Salinivibrio kushneri: one gene and its partner. The protein of the gene in region 2 binds, or shares a complex with, the protein of the main gene of each other region. Links are inferred from orthologs where the notes say so. Each region holds a gene or a part of one and is shown on either strand. Other genes may lie near its edges.

Evidence for each region.
Region 1: the proteins of N8M53_RS00645 (region 2) and oppB are in contact, whole or in part, in a cryo-EM structure (PDB 8Z21), measured with the Escherichia coli proteins. The link is inferred for Salinivibrio kushneri from one-to-one orthologs.

What each region holds. Positions count from the first base shown.
Region 1 is NZ_CP114588.1:1,874,760-1,891,319, reverse strand. What follows is about bases 10,725-13,499. They hold oppB (oligopeptide ABC transporter permease OppB), read left to right. Parts: upstream 10,725-11,539; coding sequence 11,540-12,460; downstream 12,461-13,499. Other genes in these bases: oppC (oligopeptide ABC transporter permease OppC), read left to right, coding at 12,471-13,382; N8M53_RS08880 (ABC transporter substrate-binding protein), read left to right, coding at 10,725-11,422. Also shown: electron transport complex subunit RsxB, read right to left, coding at 1-318; electron transport complex subunit RsxA, read right to left, coding at 315-899; excinuclease ABC subunit UvrB, read left to right, coding at 2,274-4,301; quorum-sensing sigma-54 dependent transcriptional regulator LuxO, read left to right, coding at 4,610-6,058; N8M53_RS08900 (Hpt domain-containing protein), read left to right, coding at 6,072-6,431; uridine diphosphate-N-acetylglucosamine-binding protein YvcK, read right to left, coding at 6,363-7,295; N8M53_RS08890 (LON peptidase substrate-binding domain-containing protein), read right to left, coding at 7,500-8,072; N8M53_RS08885 (hypothetical protein), read left to right, coding at 8,890-9,063; more of N8M53_RS08880, read left to right, coding at 9,746-10,724; N8M53_RS08865 (methyl-accepting chemotaxis protein), read left to right, coding at 13,529-15,640; N8M53_RS08860 (cupin domain-containing protein), read right to left, coding at 15,657-16,560. UniProt on the Escherichia coli protein: Part of the ABC transporter complex OppABCDF involved in the uptake of oligopeptides and of the ABC transporter complex MppA-OppBCDF involved in the uptake of the cell wall murein tripeptide L-alanyl-gamma-D-glutamyl-meso-diaminopimelate.
Region 2 is NZ_CP114588.1:127,083-140,854, forward strand. The notes cover bases 6,074-8,980. They hold N8M53_RS00645 (ABC transporter ATP-binding protein), read left to right. Parts: upstream 6,074-7,047; coding sequence 7,048-7,914; downstream 7,915-8,980. Other genes in these bases: N8M53_RS00640 (extracellular solute-binding protein), read left to right, coding at 6,074-7,039; N8M53_RS00650 (ABC transporter ATP-binding protein), read left to right, coding at 7,930-8,817. In the rest of the region: N8M53_RS00620 (glycerophosphodiester phosphodiesterase), read left to right, coding at 1-911; N8M53_RS00625 (MATE family efflux transporter), read right to left, coding at 1,102-2,418; N8M53_RS00630 (ABC transporter permease subunit), read left to right, coding at 3,096-4,121; N8M53_RS00635 (ABC transporter permease), read left to right, coding at 4,123-5,166; more of N8M53_RS00640, read left to right, coding at 5,213-6,073; N8M53_RS00655 (TRAP transporter substrate-binding protein), read left to right, coding at 9,107-10,123; N8M53_RS00660 (TRAP transporter small permease subunit), read left to right, coding at 10,186-10,743; N8M53_RS00665 (TRAP transporter large permease), read left to right, coding at 10,736-12,052; N8M53_RS00670 (gluconokinase), read left to right, coding at 12,132-12,632; gndA (NADP-dependent phosphogluconate dehydrogenase), read left to right, coding at 12,629-13,772. UniProt on the Escherichia coli protein: Part of the ABC transporter complex OppABCDF involved in the uptake of oligopeptides and of the ABC transporter complex MppA-OppBCDF involved in the uptake of the cell wall murein tripeptide L-alanyl-gamma-D-glutamyl-meso-diaminopimelate.

The DNA of each region.
Region 1 (16,560 bases), 1.7 Mb from region 2 along the record:
GACTGTCTTAATGCTTTTTTCCTCATCATGAGCAAGTTCGGTGGCTTCTACGCCCATGAGATCTGCCAGATTTTCAATGGTTTGCTGGCCACCTGGCGGACATTTGTTAATCTCATCGCCATTGGCAATGGCTTCGGCATAGGGGCGACAGCCAGGGTAACCGCACTGGCCACATTGCGTTTGCGGCAGAATGGCATCAATTTGATCGACAATAGGATCCGCCTCCACTTTGAAGCGAATCGAGGCAAAACCTAGGATTGCACCGAATATGGCGGCAAGCGCGGCAAGCACGACCACCGCTATCACTATTCCACTCATGATAAAGTCACCAGTCCTGTAAAGCCCATAAAGGCGAGCGACATTAATCCAGCGGTAATCATTGCCACTGACGCGCCTTTGAAAGGCGCGGGTACGTCAGCGGCTGCAATGCGCTCGCGCATTGCAGCGAATAAAACCAGCACCAGCGAGAAACCACAGGCCGCCCCAAAACCGTAAATAATCGATTCGATAAAGCTGTGCTGTTGTTTCACATTGAGCAAGGCCACCCCAAGTACCGCACAGTTTGAGGTAATCAAAGGTAAGAATACGCCCAGTAGTCGGTGCAGTGTTGGACTGGTTTTATGCACCACCATTTCCGTGAACTGCACCACCACGGCAATCACCAAGATAAAGCTCAGTGTGCGGAGGTATCCGAGATCAAGTGGGATAAGAATATAGGTTTCAACCAGATACGAGCTCACTGATGCCAAGGTCAACACGAAGGTTGTGGCAAGCCCCATCCCAATTGCTGTTTCCAGTTTTTTTGATACGCCCATGAATGGACACAGGCCCAAAAACTCCACCAGTACGAAGTTATTGACCAATACCGTGCCCACCAGTAGCAACAAATACTCAGCCATGCTGTTTAATCATTTAATGTTTTTGTGATCTGCCTATTATCGACCTTTGAGGCGGCTATAACAACCGCCATCAAGCAGGGTTTTTGCTTGGTTCGCTGTAAGCTGTTAGTGACGCTTTACTCACGTACCTCATTCTAAGGGTAGTGGCAGCGTAGCGTGTGCGATCACGGTAAGAGTGTGTAATGAGGTAATGAAAAGCGTGGGACAGGTCAAGGAGAAGAGAGACATAAATTTGGCTCCCCCAACTGGACTCAACGGGGGCGCCCAGCCCAGTGACATATTCCGCATTGCAGAACGATTAGTCTGAAGAACTAAATTTGCCATCGGACATAAATTTGGCTCCCCCAACTGGACTCGAACCAGTGACATACGGATTAACAGTCCGCCGTTCTACCAACTGAACTATGGGGGAATTGTATTGCTATTGTGCTCTGTGGTGTCTCAAGATAGTGGCTCCCCCTGCGGGATTAGACGGGGACGCCTAGTCCTGCGACATATTCTGCGTAGCAGAACGGGTGCTCACTTTTGCGATGTCTATCTTATCTCAAGATAGTGGCTCCCCCTGCGGGATTCGAACCTGCGACATACGGATTAACAGTCCGCCGTTCTACCAACTGAACTAAGGGGGAATTGCCTTGAGAACGGGGCGAATGTTAGCGAGCACCTCGAAAGGTGTCAACTCATGAGAAGCAATAAAATCTGTCTTTTCAATCGACTGCTGAAAAGCTAGCCAGCGACGATGATAAAAACATCATAGTGGCGATTGATTGAGCATAGAGGCTAGTTTTGTCTTGACTTTTTACACAGCCGATTCTGAAAGGGCTCTCAGCGGTTACCCACAGATTCTGTGGATAACCATGTGTGTGGATCTTGATCAACTAACTATATGACTGATTTTATACAAGCTTGATGCAGCCATGGTAGGTAGGGAGATAGCTGTAAGGTGTTGATTTTTAGTGGGTGTGCTTTTTTTAACGCAATAAGTTTGAAAAAAAATCGATCGTGGATTATGCACAGGTCGCTATTTGTTCAACCCTTGAGTATCGGGGATAAAACAGTCATAAGGGAAAATGTTCAGTAGAAATGTGCGCGAAAACGCATGATTCAGAGGCTTTATCTTTATAGCACTATAGTTACTTAGCGCTTTGTCTTCGCTTAGAGAGGCTGGATGCATTGACTGCATGCCAAAAGAGGAACGATAGGTTACCTAGACACCCTCATGAGATCAAGCACTCAAGACGAAAAAGATCGCAATTGGTGGTTTGTCAGTAGTTAACCGCAATCGTTGACTCCGTAGGGCGAGTCAGGACAATAGATGTTTCGCTTTAGCGCCCCATGCTGGACATCGTGGTCAGCCCCAAACAGGATAGTTTCATGAGTAAAACATTTACGCTGCATTCTGCTTTTAAGCCATCAGGCGATCAGCCTGAGGCCATCCATCGTCTGTGTGAAGGGTTAGAGGCCGGCCTTGCCCATCAAACGTTGCTGGGGGTAACAGGGTCGGGGAAAACGTTCACAATGGCTAATGTCATTGCTGAGCTCGATCGCCCGACGATGATATTGGCACCTAATAAAACCTTGGCTGCTCAGCTCTATGGGGAAATGCGCGAGTTTTTTCCTGACAACGCGGTAGAGTATTTCGTTTCTTACTACGATTATTATCAACCAGAGGCGTATGTTCCGTCGACGGATACCTTCATAGAAAAAGATGCATCGATAAATGATCATGTCGAGCAGATGCGCTTGTCGGCGACCAAGGCGTTGATGGAACGCCGTGATGTGGTGATTGTGGCCTCTGTCTCTGCCATATATGGCTTGGGCGACCCCGATTCATATTTAAAAATGATGCTTCACATCCGTCGTGGTGACTTGCTCGACCAGCGTACCATTTTGCAACGTCTCGCTGAATTACAGTACACCCGCAATGATATGGCCTTTGAGCGCGGAACGTTTCGCGTTCGCGGTGAAGTCATCGATATCTTTCCGGCCGAATCGGACAAAGATGCCATACGGGTGGAGCTGTTTGACGACGAGGTGGAAACCATTAGCGTGTTTGATCCCTTAACGGGGCAGGTGAGTGTCAAAGACATGCCCCGTTGCACCATCTATCCTAAAACGCACTATGTCACCCCACGAGAGCGTATTCTCGAAGCGGTCGAGCAGATAAAAATGGAGCTATCGGCACGTAAAAAAACACTGCTGGAGCATAACAAACTGCTGGAAGAGCAGCGCATCACACAGCGAACGCAGTTTGATATTGAGATGATGAATGAGTTGGGCTATTGCTCGGGTATCGAAAACTACTCGCGTTATTTGAGTGGTCGAGCAGAAGGCGAACCACCACCAACCTTGTTTGACTATTTACCCGCTGATGGGTTGTTGATCATCGATGAGTCACACGTCACTGTGTCGCAAATTGGTGCCATGTACAAAGGCGATCGCTCGCGTAAAGAGACCTTGGTGGACTACGGGTTTCGGTTGCCTTCAGCGTTGGATAACCGGCCGCTAAAATTTGATGAGTTTGAAGCACTCGCGCCACAAACCGTGTATGTTTCTGCCACACCGGGTAATTATGAGGCTGAGAAATCAGGGTCGGATATCATTGATCAAGTGGTGCGTCCGACGGGTCTTATCGACCCGGAGATAGAAGTGCGTCCCGTTGCGACCCAAGTTGATGATTTACTCTCCGAAGTGCGCGCGCGTCGAGAGCGAGACGAACGCGTGCTGGTGACGACCTTGACCAAGCGCATGGCCGAAGACTTAACCGAATACATGCAAGAGCATGATGTGCGAGTGCGTTACCTTCACTCCGATATTGATACGGTGGAACGCATGGAAATTATTCGGGATCTCCGTCTTGGTGAGTTTGATGTCTTAGTCGGGATTAACTTACTTCGTGAAGGGTTAGATATGCCGGAGGTGTCTTTGGTTGCGATTTTGGATGCGGATAAAGAGGGCTTTTTGCGCTCTGAACGTTCATTGATTCAAACCATTGGCCGTGCAGCGCGTAACCTTCACGGTAAAGCGATTTTGTATGGCGATTCGATCACCAAGTCGATGAAACGCGCCATTGATGAAACGGAGCGACGCCGGGCGAAGCAAATTGCACATAATGAGGCGCATGGCATCACGCCACAGAAATTGAACAAGAAAGTGATGGACGTGATGGAGATAGGCACGGGTAAACGGGGTAAAACCGCAAAACCAGCAGCCAAGTCGTTGCGTGCCGTTGCTGAGCCTGATGCGGACTATGCGTTGAAGTCACCACAACAAATTGATGCTGAAATCAAAAAACTAGAAAGTCAGATGTTTGAGGCGGCCCAGAACCTTGAGTTTGAAACCGCGGCACAATTGCGCGATCAGTTACAAGCACTGCGTGAGCAATTTATTGTTAACAGTTAATGGGGTGAAAAATCACCGCTTTAAGGTAAAAAAAAAGCCAACCTAAATGACAGGTTGGCTACAGTGTTTCAGTGAGTGAAAACTCACAAACAACGTCAGTTGGCTAGGTGACCCCTGAGGGTCACTGGAATAGATGCATTTGGCGTGCCAAAAATAAAAGATAGTGATTACATCGACAAAACGTGTGGTTTTAACGGACCAGCCCAGCTACAATGGTTGCAAAATTGCATAATGCAACGCATTTCGCATACGCTCGTGCAACTGAGTGAGTTAACGCTACACGCCGCGATGCGATTCTTGGAGGATACATGCCAGCTCTATCACCCAGTAAACGAATATTGATGGTGGAAGACACTGCGTCGGTTGCGGCGTTATATAAATCCTACCTTAACCCCTTAGATGTGGATGTCACCATTGTAGGGACAGGGCAGGATGCGATGGCTTTTTTCGAGCAAGAAGGCGATCAGTTAGCACTGATGATCTTAGATTTACGCCTGCCGGATATGTCGGGCATCGATGTGCTTGCCAAAGTGCGAGCGGTCGCGCCCAACTTACCTGTGATTATCATGACTGCTCATGGCTCCATTGATGCCGCTGTTGATGCCATGCGCCATGGTGCTAATGACTTTTTAATCAAGCCTTGTGAAGCTGACCAGTTACGTGTCACGGTCAATAAGTCGCTCAAGCCCAAACCGAGTCATCCGGGGAAGGCGACCAAACAGGAAAGTGAATATCACGGGTTTATTGGTCGTAGTCTGCCGATGCAGGCGGTATACCGTGTGATCGAATCGGCTGCGCCCAGTAAAGCCACGGTATTTATTACAGGTGAAAGCGGAACCGGTAAAGAGGTGTGCGCAGAAGCTATTCATGCTGCTAGTACACGAAGTAACAAGCCGATTATTGCACTTAATTGCGCAGCGATTCCTAAAGACCTGATTGAAAGCGAGTTATTTGGCCATGTGAAAGGGGCCTTTACTGGCGCTGCGTCTGAGCGTGAAGGTGCAGCTGAGATGGCCAATGGCGGCACCCTGTTTTTGGATGAAATTTGCGAAATGGATATGGATTTGCAATCCAAACTGCTACGTTTCATTCAAACGGGGAGTTTTCAAAAGGTCGGCTCCTCGCAAGTTAAGTCGGTGGATGTCCGATTTGTCTGTGCTACCAATCGCGACCCTTGGCTCCAAGTACAACAAGGGAAATTTCGGGAAGATCTCTACTACCGATTGCATGTCATACCACTCGAGTTGCCCCCTTTAAGAGAGCGTGGAGACGATGTGATCGCCATTGCCAATGCCTTGCTCGCGCTATTTTCCGCGGAAGAAGGCAAAGATTTTTGTCGTTTTAGTGATGAAGTGACTACTCAGCTACTTCGCTACGACTGGCCCGGTAATGTTCGGCAGCTGCAAAATGTGATCCGTAACATTGTGGTGTTGCATAACGGTGAAGAAGTCAGCAAAGAGATGCTACCATCGCCAGTCGCTCGCGGTTCTGGTGCTGAAATTGCATCTACAGGAGATAACACGCGATCGGAAGCGGTGAACAGCGGGTCAGCCACTCTCGAGCCGGTCAAGCCATCATCACCAGTGGTGATGAAAGCCGATATAGAACCATTATGGAAAACGGAAAAACGTGCTATTGAAGTCGCGATCGACGTGTGTAATGGCAATATCCCGCAAGCAGCGGGGTTGCTTGAAGTTAGCCCTTCAACCTTGTATCGAAAACTACAAGCTTGGCAAAAATCTGCGGCGCATGAATGATAGGAATGGATGTATGGCCACCACAGTAAATACTGAAACATTACGTCGACTGAAATCAGAAGTAGGCGAGGATACGGTGACGGTTTTGCTCACTGTATTTAGCGACGAGCTATCCCAATACCATTCTCAATTGTCTGGTTCTCCGTCGATAGAGCAAGTTCGTGAGATCAGCCATGCGATAAAAAGCAGTGCAGCCAGTTTTGGTGCGGATGATCTGGCCGAGATGGCGCGTGAGTGTGAATCACGGGTGAAACAAGGCCAACAAGATTGGATGACACATCACCTTGATGAGCTGACCGAGATGTTACGAGGGACGGCTTCTACCTACCGAGAAATGGCCGTCGAGCAAAATTTCATCAACAGCTTGACGTAGTTTATCCCTGTCATGACGCCAATGATGATTTGAGGAGGCCAAACTGGCCTCTTTTTGTTGGTAACGTGTAGCGAGCTGCGATGCATGTTGCTCACCAATGACCATATCGATGGTTTGGCCACCCATCGCGCGCTCACACCAAGCAAGCATAGTGGCTAATGACATGTCACCCGCCGGCCCGATTTCCTTGCCAAGGTTTCTAATAAACGCCAGTTTGGCCTGCGTATGTTTTAACGCACGGCCGAGTTCGGGAACCAGTAGTGGCGGCATCACGCTGGTTAAAAAACTGCCAGGGCCGAGCAAAATCAAGTCAGCCTGCTCGATAGCCTCAATGGCCTCGCGGGTCGCGGGGACGGTTGGGGACAAAAAGAGACGTGTCGGGGGAGCGCTTAGCTCATCAATATGTGTTTCTCCCGACACTGTCTCACCCTCTGGCGTTAACGCGGCAAGCTCAGCAGGATGCTCAGACATCGGTAGCAAATTGGGACGGATATCTAACAGATCGCGAATAAGTTGGATAGCTTCAAGCGGACGGACTGAGAGGTTATCCAGTGCGGTAAGGATCAGGTTGCCCAAATTATGCCCGTTCAACTCACCTTTCCCTTTAAAGCGATATTCAAACAGCATGGAGCCGACCGAGGGCTCGGTGATTAATTGGTTGAGGCAGTTACGAATGTCGCCCCAAGCTATTCCACCTTGGCAGGCACGGATACGGCCAGTTGACCCACCGTTGTCGGTTGTGGTGACAATGCCTGTTACCTGCTCGCCATAGGCTCCCAATGCCGATAAGACGCGCCCCAGACCATGTCCGCCACCAATCGCTACGATACGTTGTGAATGCTGATCTGAAACGTTTTGGGTCATCGCTTAGTTTCCTGAGAAAAAATCAATGCCGCCTAGTTTACCTGATGCGTGAGCGACAAGGTATTTGTTGGAGCCGTAAAGTGTGAGCAAATCAGGGAAGTGGGATAAAAAGGTGAAGAAAAAAAGAGGTAACGCGTCGCGTTACCTCGCCCAATCAAGCAGATGAATAAACAGGGCAAATAGCAAGGCAGCAATAAAAACGGTTTAGTGTGGATCTTGCATCATACTCAACAGGTAATCCCGTGTGGCGACACAGGAGCTGTTTGCCATTAACTGTTGCTTTTCCCCAGTGGGGAGTGGCAACAGTTCTAACCAGCGCTGGCATAACCACGTCAAGTTAGAGAATTCGGTTTCTCTGTGCATTTGTTGTAATTCAGGGTAGCGCTCAAACATTGACTGTAAGCGTTCGACCAGAGGCTCACTTTGTTTGTCGACGTGACAATCAGGCCAGCGGGGTAATGCGTTTACCGTGGCAAACAAGATGTGGTTGTGCTGCTGGTTAAATGCTTGGATAGCAAAGCGTGCTGTTCCCCGTGCCGTTATCACCAAGCAGCCATCTTCTTGACTTCGGGTATAGTCCTCAATCTCAATAAAGGTGCCAATATCCACGTGAGAGCGCTGGGCTTGTGTTTCCGCCATACACACTCCGATAGGGAGTCCATGCTTTAACGCGAATACCAGTGTGTCTAACGAGTCGCCCGCTGGGATGCGAAGAGGCATCCGGCCGCCAGGCAAGATGTGGCGATCATTAAACAAAATTGGTGTGGATTGTCCCATGTGACACCCCCTGACAAGCAATGACGTTGGTCTAGTAATCTAGATATTGCAAAAGGGGTGCCTACTTTTTGAAACGCCAGTATACCAGCGGTTCGGCATCGTGATGTCGCGATTGCGTAGCGCTTGAGAGCGAGAACTCGCAATTTGCAACGCAAATCCGCTCGCGATAACGCATTGTGCAAACGCTCACTCACTCGCTTTGCGGTCGCCCGTGAGTAGGATTACGCCCTGACTCGTCGTCAGCGTCGCGGTATAAAGACAAAAAAAATAGCCTCCATTTGGAGGCTATTAAAGAGGTGTTTTTAACATCAACACCGCGTTAGCGGTTAACCTGTGGTTTTTTTCCTTTATTTGGGTTGTAACCATGGCGAACGCGTGCGCATAAAGGGCGCGAGGTTGAGCTTTGTGGTCTCATAGTCTTGCTTTTTACTCTCTTGTCGGAAGAAAAATCATGTTAATGATCGGGAACATCTCATCAACAACATAATGATGGGGGATATAGCGTCGAATAACAACATCGTTTGCTTAAAAAAGCGTCAATATTGGTATTTCGTCTAAACAGCCGCTTATTATCAGCAAATGTTATTAAACTAAGGCAAGATCGGGCCGATATCCGCTATGGCTCTGGGTTGAGAAGCCGAGATGTAGTGGGGGCGAAGATGTCCGGCGAGCCTTGTCGGCAATTTTTTGCTTTATTGGTGCTGAGGGTGTAGGTTGAAAATTGCACAAGCGGTTTGTACTGACGCAACAGCCACCCACCTTAGGCGATCGTTGTGTGAGAGACTGTGCCAATGACTGAAGGATTCAGGAGGACACAATGAAACACAAGCGCTATAGCAACAAGAAAATCAAAGAAATGCTCAATGAGGTCATGCCAGAGATGGAAAAGCACGCGAGGACAACCGTGCCCTGCACGATCAGGCGAATGATCGCTCACCTGATAGTGGCCCCGTTTTTAGTCCCGACGATGCTAAAAAATAGTGGTTTATAGGACAAAGCCAGCTCGCGAAGCTGGCTTTGTTGCGACATTATCACCGCTCAAGCCTACTGAAGCCGCCATTTCTGCCTTCTCCCTCCGTTCTACATTATCCGCGCTTGACCCTCGCTCCTATTCGGGATGAGCGCTGCCTCTGGCAGGCATCATTACCGCTTATTCAAGTCAGATTTTGTGACCGTGATAGCTGTCTGACATCACGTGCATGTGTTTCTGTTGAGTTTTTTCGACAAATAACGTTTAGTATCGGCTTTACAATTAAGTAACATTTGGCGCATATTAGCAGTCAAAGTCACTGAGATTGCAAAGGTACAAAGAGGCTTGTGTTTTTTTTAGACGACAAGCTAGTTAAGCATTAGTGCCGATGTCCCCAGATTCAGTATAAATAGCAATTTGTTCCGTTTTTTGTTTCTAGTGGTGAATAAAGCGCTAATGTGACCTCATCTTACCAGCTTGAAATTCCATTCTTGGGTTCTCAGGTAGTGAAAGATGAGTTTTTAATCTCATTCTGTGGCAAAATACTTCAGATTTATGGCAAAACACAGCGTTGCTTGATAATGTTTTGCCTCTAGTCGCGCAGCGAGGCGTAGCACAGCTTTTTAGATTGTGCAAAACGGATTATCCCGTCACGTAGCGTCGATTGTCATGGATGCAATAGCGATTGTTATGGAGTTACACGATGAAGCTAAACACGATCACCCGAACCCTCTTTATGGGCGCTGGCCTTTCTCTGGCTCTAGCAGGATGCAGCGAACCAGAGCAAAAACAGACCTCTCAATCTAACCCTGAAACCAAACAACAAGCCGAGTCCGCGACAGGCGAGCCGCAACTGGCGGCAGAGCAAGAGCTCGTGCGTGGTAACGGTGCCGAAGTGGCGTCGTTGGATCCGCATAAAACTCAAGGCGTGCCTGAGTCGCATGTTATTCGTGACCTACTAGAAGGCTTGGTCAACCAGGATGCAGACGGTAATGTCATTCCAGGCGTCGCTTTACGCTGGGAAAACGAAGACAACAAGGTGTTTACGTTTTACCTTCGAGAAGACGCCAAATGGTCGAACGGTGATCCTGTTACCGCGCAAGATTTTGAGTACAGCTTCAAGCGCGTGGCTGATCCAATGACGGCTTCACCTTACTCTTGGTACCTTGGCTACACCCACATGGAGAATGCCAAAGCCATTATTAAGGGTGACAAAGATAAAGACACATTGGGCGTTGAAGCGCTAGACGATCACACCCTTCAGGTGACGTTAGATACCGCGGTACCTTACCTCGTGAAGATGATGGGCCACACCACCATGAAGCCGGTACATAAAGAAACGGTGGAAAAACATGGTGACCAATGGACTAAACCTGAGAACTTCGTGGGTAATGGTGCGTATGTCGTGGATAACTGGGTGATTAATGAGCGCATTGAGTTAACCCGTAACGACCAGTATTGGGATAATGAAAACACCACACTCGATAAAGTGACCTATTTGCCGATTGAAAACCAAGTGGCGGAAATGAATCGCTACTTGGCCGGCGAAATTGACATGACGTATGAGATCCCGAACGAGCATTTCCGTCGCTTGAAAAACGAGCATCCAGAAGATTTATCTATCGTGGGTAACCTGTGTAGCTACTACTACATCTTTAATACCAAGCGTGAACCTTTTGATGATGTCCGTGTGCGTAAAGCCTTGTCTTACGCGATTGACCGTAACGTGATTACCGATGCGCTACTGGGCCAAGGGCAAAAGCCCGCGTACTTCTTGACGCCTGAAATTACCGCTGGGTTTGATCCTGAGCTGCCAGCGTACGCCAAGATGACACAAGAAGAGCGTGATGCAGAGGCCAAGCGTCTGCTCAAAGAAGCTGGGTTCGGTGAAGACAATCCGCTCGACTTCTCACTGCTTTATAACACCAGCGAAAACCACAAAAAGCTGGCCGTCGCAATCGGTCAAATGTGGAAAGACAAGCTGGGTGTTGATGTTGCACTTAATAACCAAGAGTGGAAAACCTACCTGAGCACCAAAGATGAAGGTAATTTTGATGTCGCGCGCGCCGGTTGGTGTGGTGACTACAATGAAGCGTCTACCTTCCTCAGCTTGATGCGCAGCTCTAACTCATCAGGTGGTGTGCATTATGATAGCCAAGCTTATGATGCGATCATGGAAAACGCCATGACCACCACAGACGATGACAAGCGCACACAACTGTACTTGGATGCGGAAGCCCAGATGGCAAAAGACATGCCGATCGCGCCGATTTACCAGTATGTAAAAGCGCGTCTGCTTAGTCCACAAGTCGGTGGCTTCCCTGCCAATAACGCCGAAGAGAAGATCTACTCAAAAGATCTTTATATCAAGGCCGAGTAACGCCTGATTCACAGCTGATAAGGGAGCCGCTCCATGCGGCTCCCTTGGCTGGTTGTCGCTATGTAGGTATCGCCTAGGTAGCGGACGCTGTGAGGCTCAAAACGAAACGGTACAGTTATGTTGAAATTTATCGCCAAGCGCCTTTTGGAAGCTATTCCAACGTTGTTGGTCTTAATTACTATCTCTTTTTTCTTGATGCGGTTTGCGCCAGGCAACCCCTTTTCAAGCGAACGTCCATTGCCCCCTGCCGTAATGGAAAACATCAATGCCAAATACGGTCTGGATAAGCCTGTATTTGAGCAATACACCACCTACTTGGGCAATATCCTACAAGGGGATTTTGGTCCATCGTTTAAATACATTGATTTTACGGTGAATGAGCTGATTGCTGACGCATTTCCTGTATCGGCACAAATCGGTGCGTTGGCGTTTATCTTCACGCTGATTTTTGGGGTCACGATTGGCACCATTGCTGCGCTCAAACAAAACACCTGGATTGACTACACCATCATGTCTACGGCGATGTTAGGGGTGGTGATGCCATCCTTTGTATTAGCCCCCGTGCTGATTTATATCTTCGCCATTAACCTTGGTTGGTTCCCCGCCGGTGGCTGGCAAGGCGGTGGTTGGCAATTCATGGTATTGCCAATGATCGGTATGTCCTTACTGTATGTGGCCACATTTGCGCGTGTGACCCGCGGCAGCATGATCGAAACCCTAAACAGTAACTTTATTCGCACCGCGCGTGCCAAAGGGCTCAGTTACCCTAAAATTATTGTTAAACATGCGCTCAAGCCTGCGATGCTACCGGTTGTGTCCTACATGGGACCCGCGTTTGTGGGCATTATTACGGGGTCGGTGGTGATCGAAACCATTTTCGGTTTGCCGGGTATCGGGAAGCTGTTTGTGAACGCCGCGTTTAACCGTGATTATTCATTAGTGCTTGGCTGTACCATTTTGATCGGTACGCTGACCATTCTTTTCAACGCGATCGTCGATATCCTGCTGGCGTATATCGATCCTAAGATTCGTTACTAGGGGTGACATGATGCTGACGAAAAAAGAAAACATTGACGCCCTCGAAAACTTTGCTGAAGAAGTCGATGTCAAGGGGCGTAGCCTTTGGCAGGATGCGGCGATTCGTTTTAAACGTAACCGTGCTGCAATGGCGAGCTTGGTGATTCTGGTATTGATTGGTTTGAGCGTGATCCTTGGGCCGTATATCAGTGCCTACGCGTATGACGCGACCGATTGGTATGCCATTCATGCGGCGCCTTCATTGGGCGTAGACGGACATTGGTTTGGTACCGATGCGTTAGGCCGAGATCTCTTTACTCGCACCATGATGGGCGGGCGTATATCGATCATGGTAGGCGTCATGGGTGCCTTTGTCGCCGTCTTGATTGGTACCTTATATGGTGCCACATCAGGCTTTATTGGCGGCCGCACCGATGCGGTGATGATGCGCTTGGTGGAAATCCTCCAATCGATTCCGTTCATGTTCTTTGTGATTGTACTGGTCACCTTCTTTGGCCGTAATATCGTGCTGATCTTCGTGGCCATTGGCTGTATTGCGTGGCTAGATATGGCACGTATTGTGCGCGGTCAAACACTGAGCTTACGGAGTAAAGAGTTTGTCGAAGCGGCGCACGTTTCAGGGGTGAGCACGCGCCATATCATTACTCGCCATATCGTGCCAAACGTACTCGGGATTGTTGCGGTTTACTCGACTTTATTGGTGCCGAACATGATCTTGTTTGAATCTTTCTTGAGTTTCTTGGGGTTAGGTGTGCAAGAGCCAATGACCAGTTGGGGTGCCTTACTACAAGAAGGCTCGCAAACGATGGAAATTGCGATTTGGCAGCTGCTGTTCCCTGCCGCCTTTATGGTGATGACATTGTTCTGTTTTAACTATGTCGGCGATGGGCTTCGTGATGCCTTGGATCCAAAAGACAGATAAGCGACGTTTTTTGCCATCGTAAAAAACGCAATAATATGAAAAGCGCAGGTTTATTTCCTGCGCTTTTTTGTTACTGTTAAATGCGTGTTTCAAGGATGAGAATCGATAGCAATGGTGGCTGTCGATAGAGTGACAAAGGAGCTGTCATGCGATCCCTCTCAATTCAATGGAAGGTCACCCTCGTGGCCAGTTTGTGCGTTGCTGTGACCGCGGTAACCTTATTAACCTTCTCGACTTACGTAAATAACCAGTTTCAGCAAACGGTCGGTCAAGCGAGCACTCAAACGCTGCGCAGTGCTGCTCAACGTCTTGCGACCAGTCAAGCCCACGTTCAAGCGACCCATGTTCAGCGTTCTTTAGATGAAGCGGTGTACCGCGCGCAAATGCTGGCGCAAAGTGTGGTGTACCTACAGTATAACGCTGAGCAAAACTTTACCGACAGTGGTGAACTTCGCGGTTCAATCAATGAGCTAGTGCGGCGCTCCGTGGAGAACTTTGATTCGGTCCAAGCTGCGTTCGTGGTGTTTAAGCCCAATGCGCTCGACCAAGAAGATGATTTTTATCAGCTCGATACAGAACGGGGTGCCAATGCCACAGGGCGTTTTGCCAGCCGCTGGCAAAAACGGGATGGCGAGCTGCAAGGCAGTGTGCTCAGTGAGAAGCAAATTAACAACGACAATAATAATGGCAGTGGGCAAGCAGCGAATCATTGGTACCAGTGCCCATTGAGCCAAGGTGCGGCATGTGTGTCTGCGCCCAAACAAGCGGGCAGCAGTCTTAGCGTCACCATTTCTTCACCGCTAATGCGCGACGGACAAGTGCTTGGGGTACTGGGCATTGATATTGGTCTTGGCGGATTACAGTCAGTGATCGCAGAGGCAGATAAAGCCCTATTTGACGGTGCCGGGAATGTCAGTGTACTGAGCCAAGGTGGCCGTTTAGTGGTGTCGGATAAATCGCAAGCAACGGGAGGGACGGTTAATGATTTACCGTCGGCGCCCGACAACATGGTTGGATGGCTAACCGAAGGTCAACCACAGACCGAGTGGCAAAAAGGTCAATTGATGACCTATGTGCCGATTGCTTTGCCTGGCACCACGTGGGGAGCCCTGATCACCTTGCCGGAAGATGTCTTACTCTCTGAGGCAAACCAATTAAGCCAACAAATCACCGCGCAGCGCAGTCAAGCCGCGTGGACAGAGCGTAGCTTAGGGGTTGTGGCAACCCTGCTTGCTTTGGTGATCGCCGGATTAGCGGCGCGTCAAATCGTAAAACCCTTGAAACTACTCGCTGAACGATTGGCAGAGATTGCCGACGGTGATGGCGATCTTACTCAACGCATCCAGCTTAAAAATCGCGATGAAATCGGGGTTCTGGCAGGGCGCTTTAACCGCTTCCTCGATAAGTTGCAGCCTATCATGGCGAATGTGATTAATAGCGTTGAAGAAGCAGAGCATACTGCAAAAGAAGCCGCGCGTGTGGCCGCGCAAACCCGAGATGGTAGCCGTGAGCAAGTATCAAGCTTGGATGCAGTGGCGACAGCCTCAGAAGAGATGACGCAAACCGCCTCACAGGTTGCCAGTCATACCGAGTCGGCGCTGACTGCCGCTACCGCGGTCAACACGGCCACAGAGAACGGTGAAAAAATCGTCACTGGTTCATCGCAAGCCATGACGCGCTTAGTCGAGACGCTTAATGGTGCCACCGAGGATGCACAAGCTCTGCAAAAGAGCAGTCAGGACATTACTGAGATCTTAACCGTGATTGATGCCATGTCTGAACAAACTAATCTGCTTGCGTTAAATGCGGCGATAGAAGCGGCGCGAGCCGGCGAGCAAGGGCGCGGGTTTGCGGTGGTCGCTGACGAGGTACGTGAACTGTCACAGCGCACGAATCAGTCAATCACCCAGATCCGTACCGTGATTGATTCGTTGCAAGCGGGCGCGCAATCAGTGGTAGCCGCGATTCATGATGGGAACCAGTTAGCGGATGATACCGCAGAAAAGGTACAAGAGACGGTGGCTAGCCTGGACCAAATCCGTACTGCGATGCACGATATGATGGGGCTTAACAGCGAAATTAGCGCGGCGGCGGAACAACAAAGTGCGGTATCAGGCGATGTGACGCAAAATGTGACCCATATTCGTGAGCGCAGTGATGAACTCTTGTCGCATGCCGAATCGGCGGCGAGTATTGCCAGCCAATTGGAAGCGCTGGCTGGCCGCCAGCGTGCGCTAACGGCCCAGTTTAAAGTCTAACTTTGGTGATCCGCGGTTATTCTGGCGCTTCCTCTAGGGGGTACCAGTAGCCGCGGTTTACCCACAGCGTCAGCATAGGCCAAAACAGGCTATTGTCAGCGGCATCGCCGAGGATGTCCCAATCAATAAAGCGCTGGTTACATAACGCTGGGGTAAGCGACTCACACCCTGCGGGTAAGTCAAAGCTCTCACCCAGCATAAAAATCATGTCTGGCTGATCGGCGTGATAGAACGCACGCAAACCACTGAGTTTTTCTAAGCAAAGTCCATCCTGCATCGCGGCTTTGAGACTGTCTGGTTGCCACTGAGGATCGGGGCTAAGCAAATCGAGCTCGTGTCGAGCCTGAGAGAGAAATTCGCCAATCCAGCGCTTTTTACGGGTCTCGTCGTGCATTAATGCCATCATCATTTCGTCCATCTGGGCGAGATGTTGTGGATCCAATGCCGCAGGCGCGTCTGGTTGGGCTGACATGGCAGGCCAATGGAAATGATTATCGCCAGCTTCGTCGACAATCACTTGGTCTGCATAACTGCTCAGTAGCTCGCGGGCTTTAGGTGAACGATAGCCAATTGAGTAGCTGAGCGAGGGCTCTAGGGTATCGCCTTCGTGTGGAAAGCCTGGTGGGATATAAAGAATATCGCCTGGCTCTAGCACCACATCGATAATGGCATCAAAGCCGGTGATCTGCTTGAGCCCGGTTTCTAAGTTGGCTTCTTGGTAATCACCTTTTGGCCCAACGCGCCAACGGCGGCGGCCTTGGCCTTGCACGATAAACACATCATACTGGTCAATGTGTGGCCCGACGCCGCCCTGAGGCTGGGAATAACACACCATGACATCGTCAAATAGCCACTGCGGTAGCGAGGTAAATGCATCAGCCAGTTCACGTACGCCTGGGTGCCAATGGTTAGCGGCTTGT
Region 2 (13,772 bases):
AGCTTGCCTGTGAAGTGGGAGCCGATTATCTCGAGCTTGACCTACAGCGCACCAAAGACGGCAAATTGATCGCGGTGCATGACGACAACCTTAAGCGCAACACCAATATTGAGACAGTCTATCCTGAGCGTGCCGACGATCCGGTCAATACCTTTACTTGGGCAGAGCTGGAAAAACTGGATGCCGGTAGCTGGTATAACCAAGCCTATCCCGAGCGCGCACGAGAAAGCTTTAGCGGCTTGAAGCTAGTGACGCTGGATCAGGTACGTGAAATCGCGGAAGACTGTGCGCACCAGCCTGGGCTTTATATTGAAACCAAGGTGCCTGAGTTCTTCCCGGGGATTGAGCAGGATTTGAAGCAAGACTTGACCGAGCATGGTTGGTTAGATGACGACGCCAAAGGCAAAGTGATCCTGCAGACCTTTAACAAATCGAGCCTTGAAGCGCTGCAGGATGTGATGCCGAATGTGCCAAAAATCTTGCTGCTGTGGGCAGGTGATGGCTACATTCCCACTAAAGACAGCGCGCCGAAAGCGGATGATGAGTCTTACGCTCAGTACTACGCGCGTCAAGAAGTGGCCTCAAAATCCGGCTACGCAGAATGGTTGGATTATGCCAAGGAGCATGGCGCCATCGGTGTGGGGCCGTCGGGCACCCAAGCCAACTTTGATGATGCTTGGTCAAGCCAGTTTAGCTATATGGACTTGGCGAAGTCTTGGATGGTGGATATGAGCCATGAAAAAGGCTTGCTGATGCACATGTATACCTTGGACGATCGCGAAGATTTGATTCGTTACCGCGAGCGCGGTGTGGATGGCTTCTTTACCAACCGTCCTAACGTGGCGGTTAAAGCCTTAACCGACAGCGACGGTAAAGACATTGAAGCGACCTTAACGCAACTGGGTTATTAACCCCGCGCGTCAACTGTATTTACCTTTTGAGCCCGCCTGTTATTAGCGGGCTTTTTTAGTTATGTGCATCGACTGGAGCCGCACGCAGACACGCCGTTAATCCATCCCTGGAGGCTCCGCCGCGCCATCCTTGGCGCGGAGGGTCTGCTAAGCGAATCCAGTCGATGATAGCAGCGAGCATCGACTCAGTTTAGCGGGACTGATGCGCCATCAGTTTAGCCAGCGTACGTCGGTACATGGCATAAGCCACTGCGCCCGCAAGGAGGTTACCGATTAAGGCACCGGCAAATAGGCCAAATAGCTCGCCAATTTGTGCGCCTAGCCAGAGGCAGGGCAGGAAAAACGCAAATAGGCGGAGCGCAGAAATGGTCAGCGCGGTGTATGAGCGGCCTAATGCATTGGTAATTGACACCATCAACATACACACCCCTAGCGCGCCCAGGCTAAACGGCACTAGCGTAAGGTGAGTGTACAAGATATCGGTGACTTGTTGATCGCTGGTCATCAAGTCCGCCAAGGGAGCGGCAGCAAGCCAGGTCACCACGGCAATCAGCAATTGAAAGCCGAGAATAAACTGACACGCTAACTTAACCAAATGGCGCACTTCGGTCAGATCGCCTTTACCCAGCAAACGACCCACCATGGGTGGCATCGACATGGTTAATGCCAGCACCGAGACAATGGCAAAGAATTCAAAGCGTGAACCCAGTGCCCAGGCGGCCACTGCCGCTGAGCCAAAGCTGGCGAGCAGCTTGGTGGCCAGCATGGATGACACCGGCGGCAGCAGCTGGCTTATCATCGCCGGCCCCATAATATGCCCAATCGAACCCACACTTTGTTTGATGTTTAAGTCCTGCCAGTCAAACGAAACCCAGCCTTTGCCGAACACGCGAGGCGCGACAATGGCAATGCCAGCGCCAAACGCAATCAAGGTTGCCACGGCCGCGCCATTAATGCCCCAATCGAGCCAAAAGATAAATACCGGGTCGAGCGCAAGGTTTAATAAGCTGGTGACCACCATCATGGAGCCGGGCAACATGGTGTTGCCATTGGCGCGTGCCAGGCTATAAAAGAAGTAAAGCACTGCGCCTGTCCAGGCACTGACTAACCAAATTTGCCAATAGCTATCAATTACCGGAAATACCTTGTCCGGCGCATCGAGCAACATCAAGATTGGATGGCGCAAGGCGTAGAGCAAGCCGGCAAACAGAGCAACGCCTGCGGTGCCAATAAATAGAATCAGGCCGCCTAATTGTTTGGCATAGCGGCACTGATCGGCCCCGAGCGCGCGTGAGATCACCGCCGTGGTCGCAATCCCGAGGCCGACTTGAATGCCGATAATGATCATCTGAATGGGCAAGGTGAAGCCTTGTGCCGCGAGAGGTAGCACGCCCAACTGACCAATGAAGGCGCTATCGACAAGTTGAAAACTCATTAGTGACAGTACGCCAAACAGCATGGGTAAGGTGGTCGAGAACAAGCGCTTTGCGCGAGAAGCAGACTCCATCAGGCACTCTTTGCGTTAATAAAGGGAAAAAAGCCGAGCAGGAAGCGGCTCGGCATAACCTGACCAATTGTAGAGGATTGCTAAAAATTACCAACCCCTAATAAATGCGGGTATTCAGTGTTTGAACTCCTGACCCTAAGTGTGCAAGGGGTGATTAGAGGCGCTACTGCATACCATAATTGATGTTGGTGATTTGTGCTGGTGGTCTAGGTTATGGTGAAACAAATCACTATCACTGTTGCGCCGGTTTTGGTGAATGAATATGAGAATAGATGAGGCGGGAAGATGGATTGTCTTTTTACCAAGACAGGCTGTCGCGGTGGGTTATTGGTAAGTGAAGTGACGAAAAGAGACAATGTTTCGGTGAAATGTCAGTTTTATTGCATTTTAAACCAAACTTTTGTGACTATTGAGTGAAATATTTATTGCTTTTGGTGATAAGGAAGCTAGCACAACGCAGTAGAAAAACGGCATAGTTTTCGCTGTCTTGTAGCAAAAAAATCACTTCTAACAGGCCGTTATCGTTGATCGTGACTAAAAATCGAGATAAATATAGACCACTTTATGTGAGTGTGTAATACGTAGTGTTGCTTTCAGTGCTTAGGATGGCCAAGAGAGCACAACGGCAGGTTCCATGACCTGCAAAAATATCAGACAGTGGACAGGGAGTAGTGGCTATGCTGTCGTACTTTTTACGCCGGTTACTGTTGGTGATCCCGACATTTCTCGGCATTACCATTTTGATCTTTGGTATCACCCGTCTTGTGCCGGGTGGGCCGGTCGAGCGAATGATGACGCAAATGCAGGCACAAGCCGATGGCGGCTCGAGCTTGCAACGTGCTGGTGACAGCTCGGCGTTATCGGACGATCAGATTGCCGAACTTAAGGCATTTTACGGCCTCGATAAACCCGTGCTAGAAGCCTATGTCGATTGGCTGGGCAAGCTCGCCAACTTCGATCTGGGTGAGTCGACGCGCTACTACGAGCCGGTCACCGACATGATCGCCGAGCGTCTGCCCGTCTCCTTGTTTTACGGCGGCATGACCTTCTTCATCAGCTATTTTATCTCTCTTCCGCTCGGGTATTACAAAGCCCTCAAACACGGTTCAGTGTTTGATTCGTCCTCCTCTGTGCTGATTTTTATTGGGTTTGCCTTGCCTGGCTATGTGGTCGGGGTATTACTGATCACCTTGTTTAGCTATCACCTCGAATGGTTCCCGATGGGGGGCTTTGTGGGCGATGCCTACTACGACGCGACCAGCTTTTGGGAACGCGCCAAAGATGTGATGTGGCATGCGGTACTGCCGCTGATTTGTTATCTGATTGGTGACTTTGCCACCCTGACCATGACGATGAAAAACAACCTAATGGAAAACCTCTCGGCGGACTATATCCGTACGGCGATTGCCAAAGGGTTACCGTTCCGCTCGGCGGTGCGCAAGCACGCGCTGCGCAACAGCTTGATCCCGATTGCTAGCCATTTTGGCAACTCGTTGTTGTTCTTTATGACCGGCGCGTTTTTGATTGAAGTCATTTTCAATATCAATGGCATCGGCTTACTTGGCTATGAGTCAATTATGGAGCGCGATTATCCGGTGGTGATGGGCATTGTCGCCATCAATGCGCTATTACTGCTGGCCGGCAATATTATCTCCGATATCTGTGTTGCCTTGGTTGACCCTCGCGTGAAGTTTGGATCTTGATATGTTGACGTTTAGCCCTTTAACTCAAAAGAAAATCCGCAGCTTTAAGCAAATTAAACGCGGTTATTGGTCGTTTATCATCTTGACCACCATGCTGGTGTTGTCGCTGTTTGCCGAGCTTTTTATCAACAGTAAAGCGTTAATGGTCAAATACGACGGTGAATATTATTTCCCGGTACTGAGTGATGTGTACTTGGCGAGCGACTTTGGTCAAGTGGGGACCAGCGAAGCCAACTATCGTCAACTTGCCAAAGCCTTTGAGGCACAAGGCGGTGACAATTATGTGGTGATGCCCCTAGTGCCATGGAACCCACTGGAGCAAGATTTTAGCGGGGATTTTCCACCGACAGCGCCGAGCGCTGAGCATCAGCATTACCTTGGCACCGATGAGATTGGTCGCGATATCCTCGCTCGCTTGGTGTACGGCTTTCGTATCGCCATGGGGTTTGCGTTACTCACCATGGCCGCTTCCTATGCGATTGGTACAGCCGTCGGCTGTGCGATGGGTTTTTGGGGCGGCAAGTTTGACCTTTTCTTCCAACGCTTTATCGAAATCTGGTCGATGGTGCCGTTTTTGTACGTGATCATGATTTTGGTTTCGATTCTTCAGCCCACGTTTGCCCTGTTTGTAGGGATTAACGTGCTATTTGGCTGGATGGCGATCACCTGGTATATGCGCACCATGACCTATAAAGAGTCAGCGCGTGATTATGTGATGGCCGCGCGCGCACTCGGTGCCTCGACCAGCCGGATCTTATTCCGGCATATTTTGCCCAATACCATGGTGATGATTGTGACTTTGGCGCCCTTTACCATCGCACTCAATATTACCGCGTTAACAGCGCTGGATTATCTCGGCCTTGGGCTGATGCCGCCGACGCCCAGTTGGGGCGAGCTGTTACAGCAAGGCAAATCGAATTTGGACGCACCATGGATTGTTGCGTCCGTGGTGACCTCACTGGTGGTGGTATTAGTGATGGTGACCTTCATTGGTGAAGCGGTGCGCGCGGCGTTCGACCCGAAAAAATTCACCCGTTACGACTAACGTTAAACACAATGTGCAATGTTTGAATCACGATAAGGAAATCACGATGAAAAAACTGATCCTTGCGACCTCAATTTCGATGTTTAGCCTGACTGGCTGGGCGGCGGATTTGCCTGAAAACCTTAATTGGCAAACCAATTGGGATGCACCTAAAATCGGCTCTCCCAACGCCAAACGTGGCGGCGTTTTGCGCTCACACTTAAGCTCCTTTCCCCAGACGCTGCGCACGGTTGGCCCAGACTCCAACTCAGGCCTGCGCAGTTATTTTCTCGATGAAATGCCTTCATTGGTAAAGCGCCACCCAGACACACTGGAATGGATCCCGGATTTGGCCAATGAGTGGGCGTTTGGCGACGACCACAAAACCATCTACTTCAAGCTGAACCCAGAGGCGACCTGGTCGGATGGCGAGCCCGTCACCGCCGATGATTTTGTCTTTATGATGCAGTTCTACCGCTCGAAAGACATTGTTGCGCCTTGGTACAACGAGTACTACACCAACACCATTGGTGGGGTCGAGAAAATTGATCAACACACCATTGCTATATCGACTGCAATAGAGAAAAGCGACGAAGATCTGATGTATACCTTGGGTAGTTTGGTCCCACGTCCCGCGCATTTTTACGCCAATCCGAGCAAAGATGAAAACCAAGATGGCATTGCCGACGACTTTGTACGCCGCTATAACTTCAAAGCGACCCCCACCGTGGGCCCGTACGAGTTAGCGCGGGTGCAAAAAGGCCGTAGCGTCACCTTTGAGCATGTCGATGACTGGTGGGGCTACACCAACCCGTATTATCAACACCGTTATAACGTCGATAAGATCCGTCTGCGGGTGATCCGGGATAACGATATCGCCATGAAGCACTTTGAAAAAGGCAACTTGGATGTGTTCGACTTGCTATTACCGGATGTGTGGCACGACAAAACCCAATCTGAACCTTATAAAAAAGGCTATATCACCAAATTCTGGGGCCACAACGAATTACCGGTTGGCGCGGGTGGTTTATGGATGAATACGGCTATGCCGCTACTGGATGACATCAATGTGCGCAAAGGCATCATCTATGCCACGGACTTTGATGGCATGATTGAAAATATTACCCGTGGTGACTACTCACGCAAGCCACATGCAATGGGGCATGGTCATGGTGAGTACGACAACGATGGTGCGACACCGCCAGCGTTTGACCCTGAAAAAGCGATCAGCTATTTCGAAAAAGCTGGCTTTGACCAAGTGGGCCCCGATGGCATTCGTATTAACGACAAAGGCGAGCGTTTAAGCTTTGCCATCACTTATGGGTACCAACACCACACCCCACGCATCGCTTACTTGAAAGAGCAAGCGAAAAAAGCAGGGTTGGACTTTACCATTCACCTGGTTGATGGCTCATCGGCGTTTAAATACATACTGGAGAAAAAGCATCAGCTGGCGTTTCTCAATATGGGCACCTCAGAAATCCCGGCCTATTGGGAATACTTCCACTCGGATAACGCTAATAAAAAGCAAACCAACAACCACACCAATTACAGCTCCCCGGCGTTGGATAAGCTGATCATGGCGTACAAAACCGAGTTCGACATGGCGAAGAAATACCAGCTGTCGCACCAGATCCGCGCTAAGATCTCAGAAGCCAGTGTGATTGTACCTGGGTACATGGTGCCGTATGTGCGTCAAGGTTTTTGGCGTTATGTACAAATCCCAGACAACGCAATGACCAAGCGCACCGAAAAAATGGTCACCAGTGGCCGGGTGATGGGCTTTGGTACCTTCTGGATTGATGAAGAGATGAAAGACGCCACCGAAGAGGCGATGGATGACGATAAAGCCTTTGAGCCGGTGACCATCATTGATGACAGATACAAGCTGTAGGGGCGATTATGACGCAGGATGTCATTCTTTCGGTTAAGGATTTGACCGTTAGTTTTACCACTGACGACGGCCCCCGTGAGGTACTTCACGGGGTAAGCTTTGACGTAAAAGCCGGGCGCACGCTCGGCTTGGTGGGCGAGTCGGGCAGTGGCAAAAGTGTCACAGCGATGTCGATCATGGGCCTGCTCCCCAAGCCCTACGGCCAGGTGACGGGCGGCGAAATCTTGTACCGCGGGACCGACTTGGTGACCTTGCCCGCCAAAGAGCGCTACGCGATGCGTGGCAATCGGATCTCGATTATCTTTCAAGACCCGATGACGGCACTGAACCCGGTGCATACCGTGGGTCGGCAAATCAATGAAGTTTTGATGCTACACCGCCCAGAGCTGGATAAAAAAGCGCGCGCGGCGTGTGCGCTCGATATGCTGGCCAAGGTGAAAATCCCGATGCCAGAAAAGCGACTGAACGAGTACCCGCATAACCTATCCGGTGGGATGCGTCAGCGGGTAATGATCGCCATGGCACTGGCCTGCAAGCCCGATATCTTGATTTGTGATGAGCCAACCACCGCCTTGGATGTAACTGTGCAGGCCTCGATTTTGGACTTGATTAACGAGCTGCAAGAAGAAACCGGCATGGCGGTGATTTTTATCACTCACGATCTGGGGGTAGTCGCCGAGGTGTGTGACGATGTGGCGGTGATGTACGATGGCCAAATTCGTGAACGGGCGGATATTTTCACCCTCTTTGATCACCCATCCCATCCGTATACCAAGCGTTTATTGGGATTAATGCCGGGGCGTCACCATCAACCCAAACAGATGATTGATATTCGCCCGTTGGAAGCGTTTGATGCCGCGCCATCATCCCCGTAGTTGCAGGAGAACGCGATGAGCAAGGAAGTCCTCAGAGTAGAAAACCTGAAGCAGTATTTTGTCTCGGGCAAAGGCCTGCTTCGTCAAGGCTACACCATTAAAGCCGTCGATGGCGTATCGCTCTCGGTGTCACAAGGTGAAACCCTCGGGCTGGTGGGTGAGTCGGGGTGTGGCAAAAGCACCCTTGGCCGTACCATGCTTAAGCTGTTTGAGCCTACCGAAGGGAAAATTTTCTTTGAAGGTAAAGACATCACCCATTTATCGCCACGTCAGATGCGGCCACTGCGTAAAGACATGCAGATTGTCTTTCAAGATCCGCTCGAGTCGCTAAACCAGCGTCACACCATCGGCGGGATCTTAGAAGAGCCCTTTATTATTCACAATATAGGCACCGCGAAAGAGCGTCGCCAATGGGTACTTGAGCTGCTAGATAAAGTCGGATTGCCCCACGATGCGGTCAACCGCTACCCGCATGAGTTTTCGGGCGGTCAGCGCCAGCGGATTGGTATTGCGCGGGCGATTGCCCTTAAACCGAAACTGCTTATTTGTGACGAATCCGTCTCCGCTTTGGATGTATCGGTGCAGGCCCAGATTCTTAACCTGTTGCTGAAACTCCAGCAAGAGATGAACTTGGCGATGATTTTTATCTCCCACGACTTATCGGTGGTTCGTCATATCTCCGATAAGGTGGCAGTGATGTACTTTGGTCATGTGGTGGAAGAGGGTCCGACCGAAACCGTCTATCATCAGCCGCAGCATGAGTACACGCAAAAGTTACTCTCTGCCATTCCGATCACCCACCCTAAATACCGCAAGCACAAGCGCCGCGCTGAGCAACCGGCCGCTGACGCGGACGCAAGGGATGAGTCGGTGGACGAAAAAAAGCCTGAAACCACCCGCTAGCACCGTTTCCCCACCCTGTTTCAGGGTGGGCATCGGCTCATGCTTGCGCTTTTTGCCGAGGGCGATATCCCGATAACCGCCAATGTGGTGTGTCTCACACTTCTTCCTCTTTGCTTTATCCTTGTGACAAATTAATCAATAACTGTGAGTGCGATCTCTGTTCATGCATCAGTGTTACCGGTAACTTTACAGCGTAGAAGGTTGGTAACATAACAATTACATCCAGCATTTCGACCACTCGCATTCCAGCTTGATGGAATAAATGGAAATAAAACAAGGACATCCTACTATGAAAGCAATAACGAAAACCCTGCTCGCTGCCTCTATCTCTGGCTTGTTCTCTATGTCAGCGATGGCGGCGGATTTTAATCTGAAAATCCAATCGTCTGATCCCTCAGGTGATCTCAACTTTAAGGTTCAGCAGCGCTGGGCTGACCGTGTGGAGACCATGTCTGATGGCCAAATCAATATTGATTTATTGCCTGTTGGCTCTGTGGTGAAACACACCGAGACGCTCGGGGCGATAAAAATGGGGATCCTGGACGGACATGTCACCGCCACGGGCTACTTTTCCGGCAAAGATCCGGCCTTTGGCTTGATTGGTAATATGGTCGGTGCTTGGTCCGATACAACCCAGCTGCTGCAATACATGAATTACGGTGGCGGGAATGAGCTGATGACCGAGCTTTACGCCCCGTATGGTGTGCAGTTTGTAGGCGCATCGACCACGGGCGTTGAGTCGTTTATTTCCAAAAAACCGATTGACGGCGTGGCTGATCTTAAAGGACTCAAGCTGCGTGCCCCAGAAGGCTTGGTGCAGCAAGTGTTTGCCGCCGCTGGCGCCACACCGGTTAACTTGCCGGGCTCGGAAGTGTTTACCGGTCTGAGCAAAGGGGTGATTGATGCGGCCGATTACACCGTGTTTTCCACCAACCAAAAAGCAGGCATGAATGACATTGCACCGCACCCAGTGCAACCAGGCTTCCACTCGTTGCCACTGATTGATATCTCTATTGCGCAGAAAAAATGGGACAAGATGCCGGAAGACTTGCAGACCATTTTGAAAACCTCGGTGCGGGATTTTTCTTACGACATGACCACCCAGCTGAAAATGGCAGATATGGCGGCAGTGAAAGAGGCCAAAGCCAACCCAGAGATCACTATCCACGATTGGTCTGACGAAGAGCGCAAGAAGTTTCGTGAAATCGCCAAAACCCAATGGAAGGTGTTTGCCGAGCGCTCACCCAATGCACAAAAAGTGTATGACTCAGTCACTGATTTCTTAGAAACCAATGGCTTGTTGTAAGCATTCATCCTTGTCTTGTCAGTGATAGGAGGGCATCGCCCTCCTGATTGTGGACCTATTTTATGACTGAACAAACGCCTCATACCCCGCCCGAGCCCGACGAGCACCCAAGAAACGTACTCGATAGAGCGATCATTAAGGTGAGCCACTTATTAAGTTGGCTATTTATCGCCACCGTTTTTATCTCGTTTTACGAAGTGGTGATGCGTTACCTGTTTGATTCGCCCACCACCTGGGTGCATGAAACTGCCTCATTTATCGGCGGCTCCTTGTTCATTATCGGTGGGATTTATGCCTTTGCGGCCAACCGCCATGTGCGTGTGGTCTTAGTTTACGACGCGGTATCGTCACAAACGCGCAAATACCTCAACCTGGTTCATCACCTCGTCGGACTCGCGTTTGCCAGCATGCTGGCCTATTCATCCTACTCGCTTGCCAAGGAAGCCTGGTTTGCACCTTGGGGCGAGCTACGACTTGAGACCTCGGGGTCTGTGCTCAATGCGCCCTATCCGGCGCTGCTTAAAGGGCTGATTTTTATCGCGCTGTGCATTCTTGTGCTCCAGTTTGTATTGCATCTCATCCAAGAGCTGGTCGGGCTGAGGAACAAAGACGATGTTTGATTTATCTTCGATTGGACTGGCGTGGGGAAGCCTGCTCATGCTGGTGATGCTGATTGGATTGCTACTCACTGGGATGCAATTGGCGTTTGTGTCTGGGTTTGTGGCGATCTTTTTTACCCTCTTTTGGTTTGGCCCCGAGGCGATGCCATTAATTGCCAGCCGTACCTACAGTTTTGCCTCTGGTTACGTCTTTTTAGCCGTGCCGATGTTCGTATTAATGGCGGCACTACTTGACCGTTCAGGCATCGCCAAAGATCTTTTCGATGCCATGAAGTCCCTAGGGCGCAAGGTGAGAGGCGGGGTCGCGGTACAAACCATTTTAGTCGCGGTGTTGCTGGCTTCTATGTCTGGCGTGATTGGCGGTGAAACCGTGCTATTGGGGATCTTGGCGTTACCGCAAATGCTCCGCCTTGGTTATGATCGCAAGCTGGCGATCGGGACCACCTGTGCCGGGGGTGCGCTGGGGACCATGCTGCCGCCCAGTATCGTACTGATCATCTATGGTATGACCGCCAGTGTGTCGATTGGTGATTTGTTCAAGGCATCCTTTCTCCCCGCCTTCATTCTCGCCGCTTGTTACATCGCTTATGTGTTGATTCGTTGTAAGTTAAACCCGTCACTGGCGCCGATCCCAAGTGACAGCGGGGAAGACGATGAGCCGCAAGTGAGCTACTTTAAAGCGTTGTTTTTCCCACTTTTCTCGGTAGCCGTGGTACTTGGCAGTATTTACACTGGAGTGGCCTCGGTCACTGAAGCCTCGGCGCTTGGCGTGGTGGGGATCATGCTGTCTGCGATTGTCCGTGGTGAGATGAACCTTTCGATGCTCAAAGAGAGCGCAATTGCCACTATGCGTACTTGCGGGATGATCATGTGGATTGGCATTGGTGCCAGCGCCCTGGTGGGAATCTACAACCTGATGGGCGGGATTGATTTTGTTGAACAAGTGATCCTGAGCCTAAGCGGCGGCAGTGCGATAGGTACCTTGCTTATCATGATGGTGATCTTACTCGTCTTAGGGATGTTTTTAGACTGGGTCGGGGTGGCGCTGTTAACCATGCCGATTTTTGTGCCCATCATCACCGGGCTTGGTTTTGACCCCATTTGGTTCGGGGTGGTGTTCTGCCTCAACATGCAGGTGTCGTTCCTTTCGCCGCCATTTGGACCCGCTGCCTTCTACCTTAAATCAGTCGCCCCGAAAGACATTAGTCTTGGTGAGATTTTTACCTCACTGCTGCCTTTTATCGCCCTGCAAGTGTTCGTGCTGTCATTGGTGATTATCTTCCCTGAGTTGGCAATGTGGTGGCAATGATCATGGTATTAAAACAGCAATATCGAGTTCTCAAGGTGTTATCGCTAGCGTGTGGCTTGGCTAAGGGTTGTGGTGTGCAATGAAAGTAAAAAAACTATTAATCATGGGGGTTTCAGGGTGCGGCAAAAGCCTGATTGGCAGTGAAATTGCCCGTGCACTCGACCTGCCTTTTTATGACGGTGACGATTATCATCCCGCTGACAATGTAGAAAAAATGCGGCAAGGGATCCCACTGACTGATGCTGACCGCAGCGGTTGGTTACGTACCTTGAACCGTCTGTATACCGACAATGAGGCAGCGGTGATTGCTTGCTCAGCATTAAAGCCGGAGTACCGCGACGTGCTGCGACAAAACAACCCAGAGTTAGTGATTGTCTATCTGCAAGGGGATTACGCTACGATTTGGTCGCGGCTACAAAAACGGGCTAACCATTATTTTCATGGTGAGGCCATGCTGCGTAGCCAATTTGACGCCTTGGTCGAGCCCAGCCCCGAAGAGGCCTTGTTTGTCGATATCTCTTACCCCGTCGACACCGTGGTCGCGCACGCGTTGCAACAAATAAAGGAGATGGAGTCATGACGCCATCACAGATAGGTCTGGTTGGATTAGGTGTGATGGGGAAAAGCCTGGCTTTAAACCTGGTCGATCATGGCTTTAATGTCGCAGGCTTTGATATTGACCCGCATCACCGCCAAGCGGCGCTTGAGGCCGCGTTACCCCTCAATCAGGCGTCGGACAAGGGGCTGCTAACGGTGGTTGATTCGCTCTCTCAGCTGCTGGCCAGTTTGCAAACGCCGCGCGTTATCGCCTTGTCGGTGCCCGCCGGCGAGGTGGTCGACACGGTGATCGATGAGTTGCTAGCAGCGGGGCTCGCACCTGACGATATTGTTATCGACACCGGCAACAGCCTGTGGACGGATAGTGAGCGGCGCGCCCGCGACTACCAAGAGCAATTTCGATTTTTTAACACCGCCATTTCCGGCGGGGAAGTGGGCGCTCGCACCGGCCCCTCGCTGATGGCCAGTGGCGATGCGTCAGCGTGGGCGCAGGTTAAACCCATGTGGTTGGCGATTGCGGCAAAAGTGGATCACGCTGGTCAGCCTGTGAGCCAGTTTGAGCAGGGTGAACCGTGTGCCGCTTATTTGGGCGGTGCGGGTGTGGGTCATTATGTCAAGATGGTACATAACGGCATTGAATATGCGGACATGCAGTTAATTGCGGAAGCGTACCACTTTATGTCGCAAGCACTAGGACTGTCAGCGGTGGAAATTGGCCAATGTTTTGCTCGTTGGAACCAAGGGCCACTCAATAGCTACTTGATGGCAATCAGCGCCGAGATCTTGCAAACCCCAGACCCTATCACAGGTAAGCCGTTCGTCGAGGTGGTGCTGGATAAAGCCGGCCAAAAGGGGACAGGCATGTGGACGGCAGTGAATGCGCTGCAAACCGGTGTCGCGGCTCCGACCATTGCCCAGGCGGTGTTTGCTCGCGCCCAAAGTGGCTTAAAAACGGTGCGAGTGGCGGCAGCGAAAACCCGTACCAACTCAGCGGCAGTTGCGTATGATGATATTGATACACAGCTTGAAAACCTGCACGACGCCCTGTATTACGCCAAATTATCGGTGTATGCCCAAGGGTTTGACCTGATCAACACCACCGCGCAGCAACAAGGCTGGACACTGGACTTTGCGCAAATTGCCAAGATTTGGCGCGCAGGGT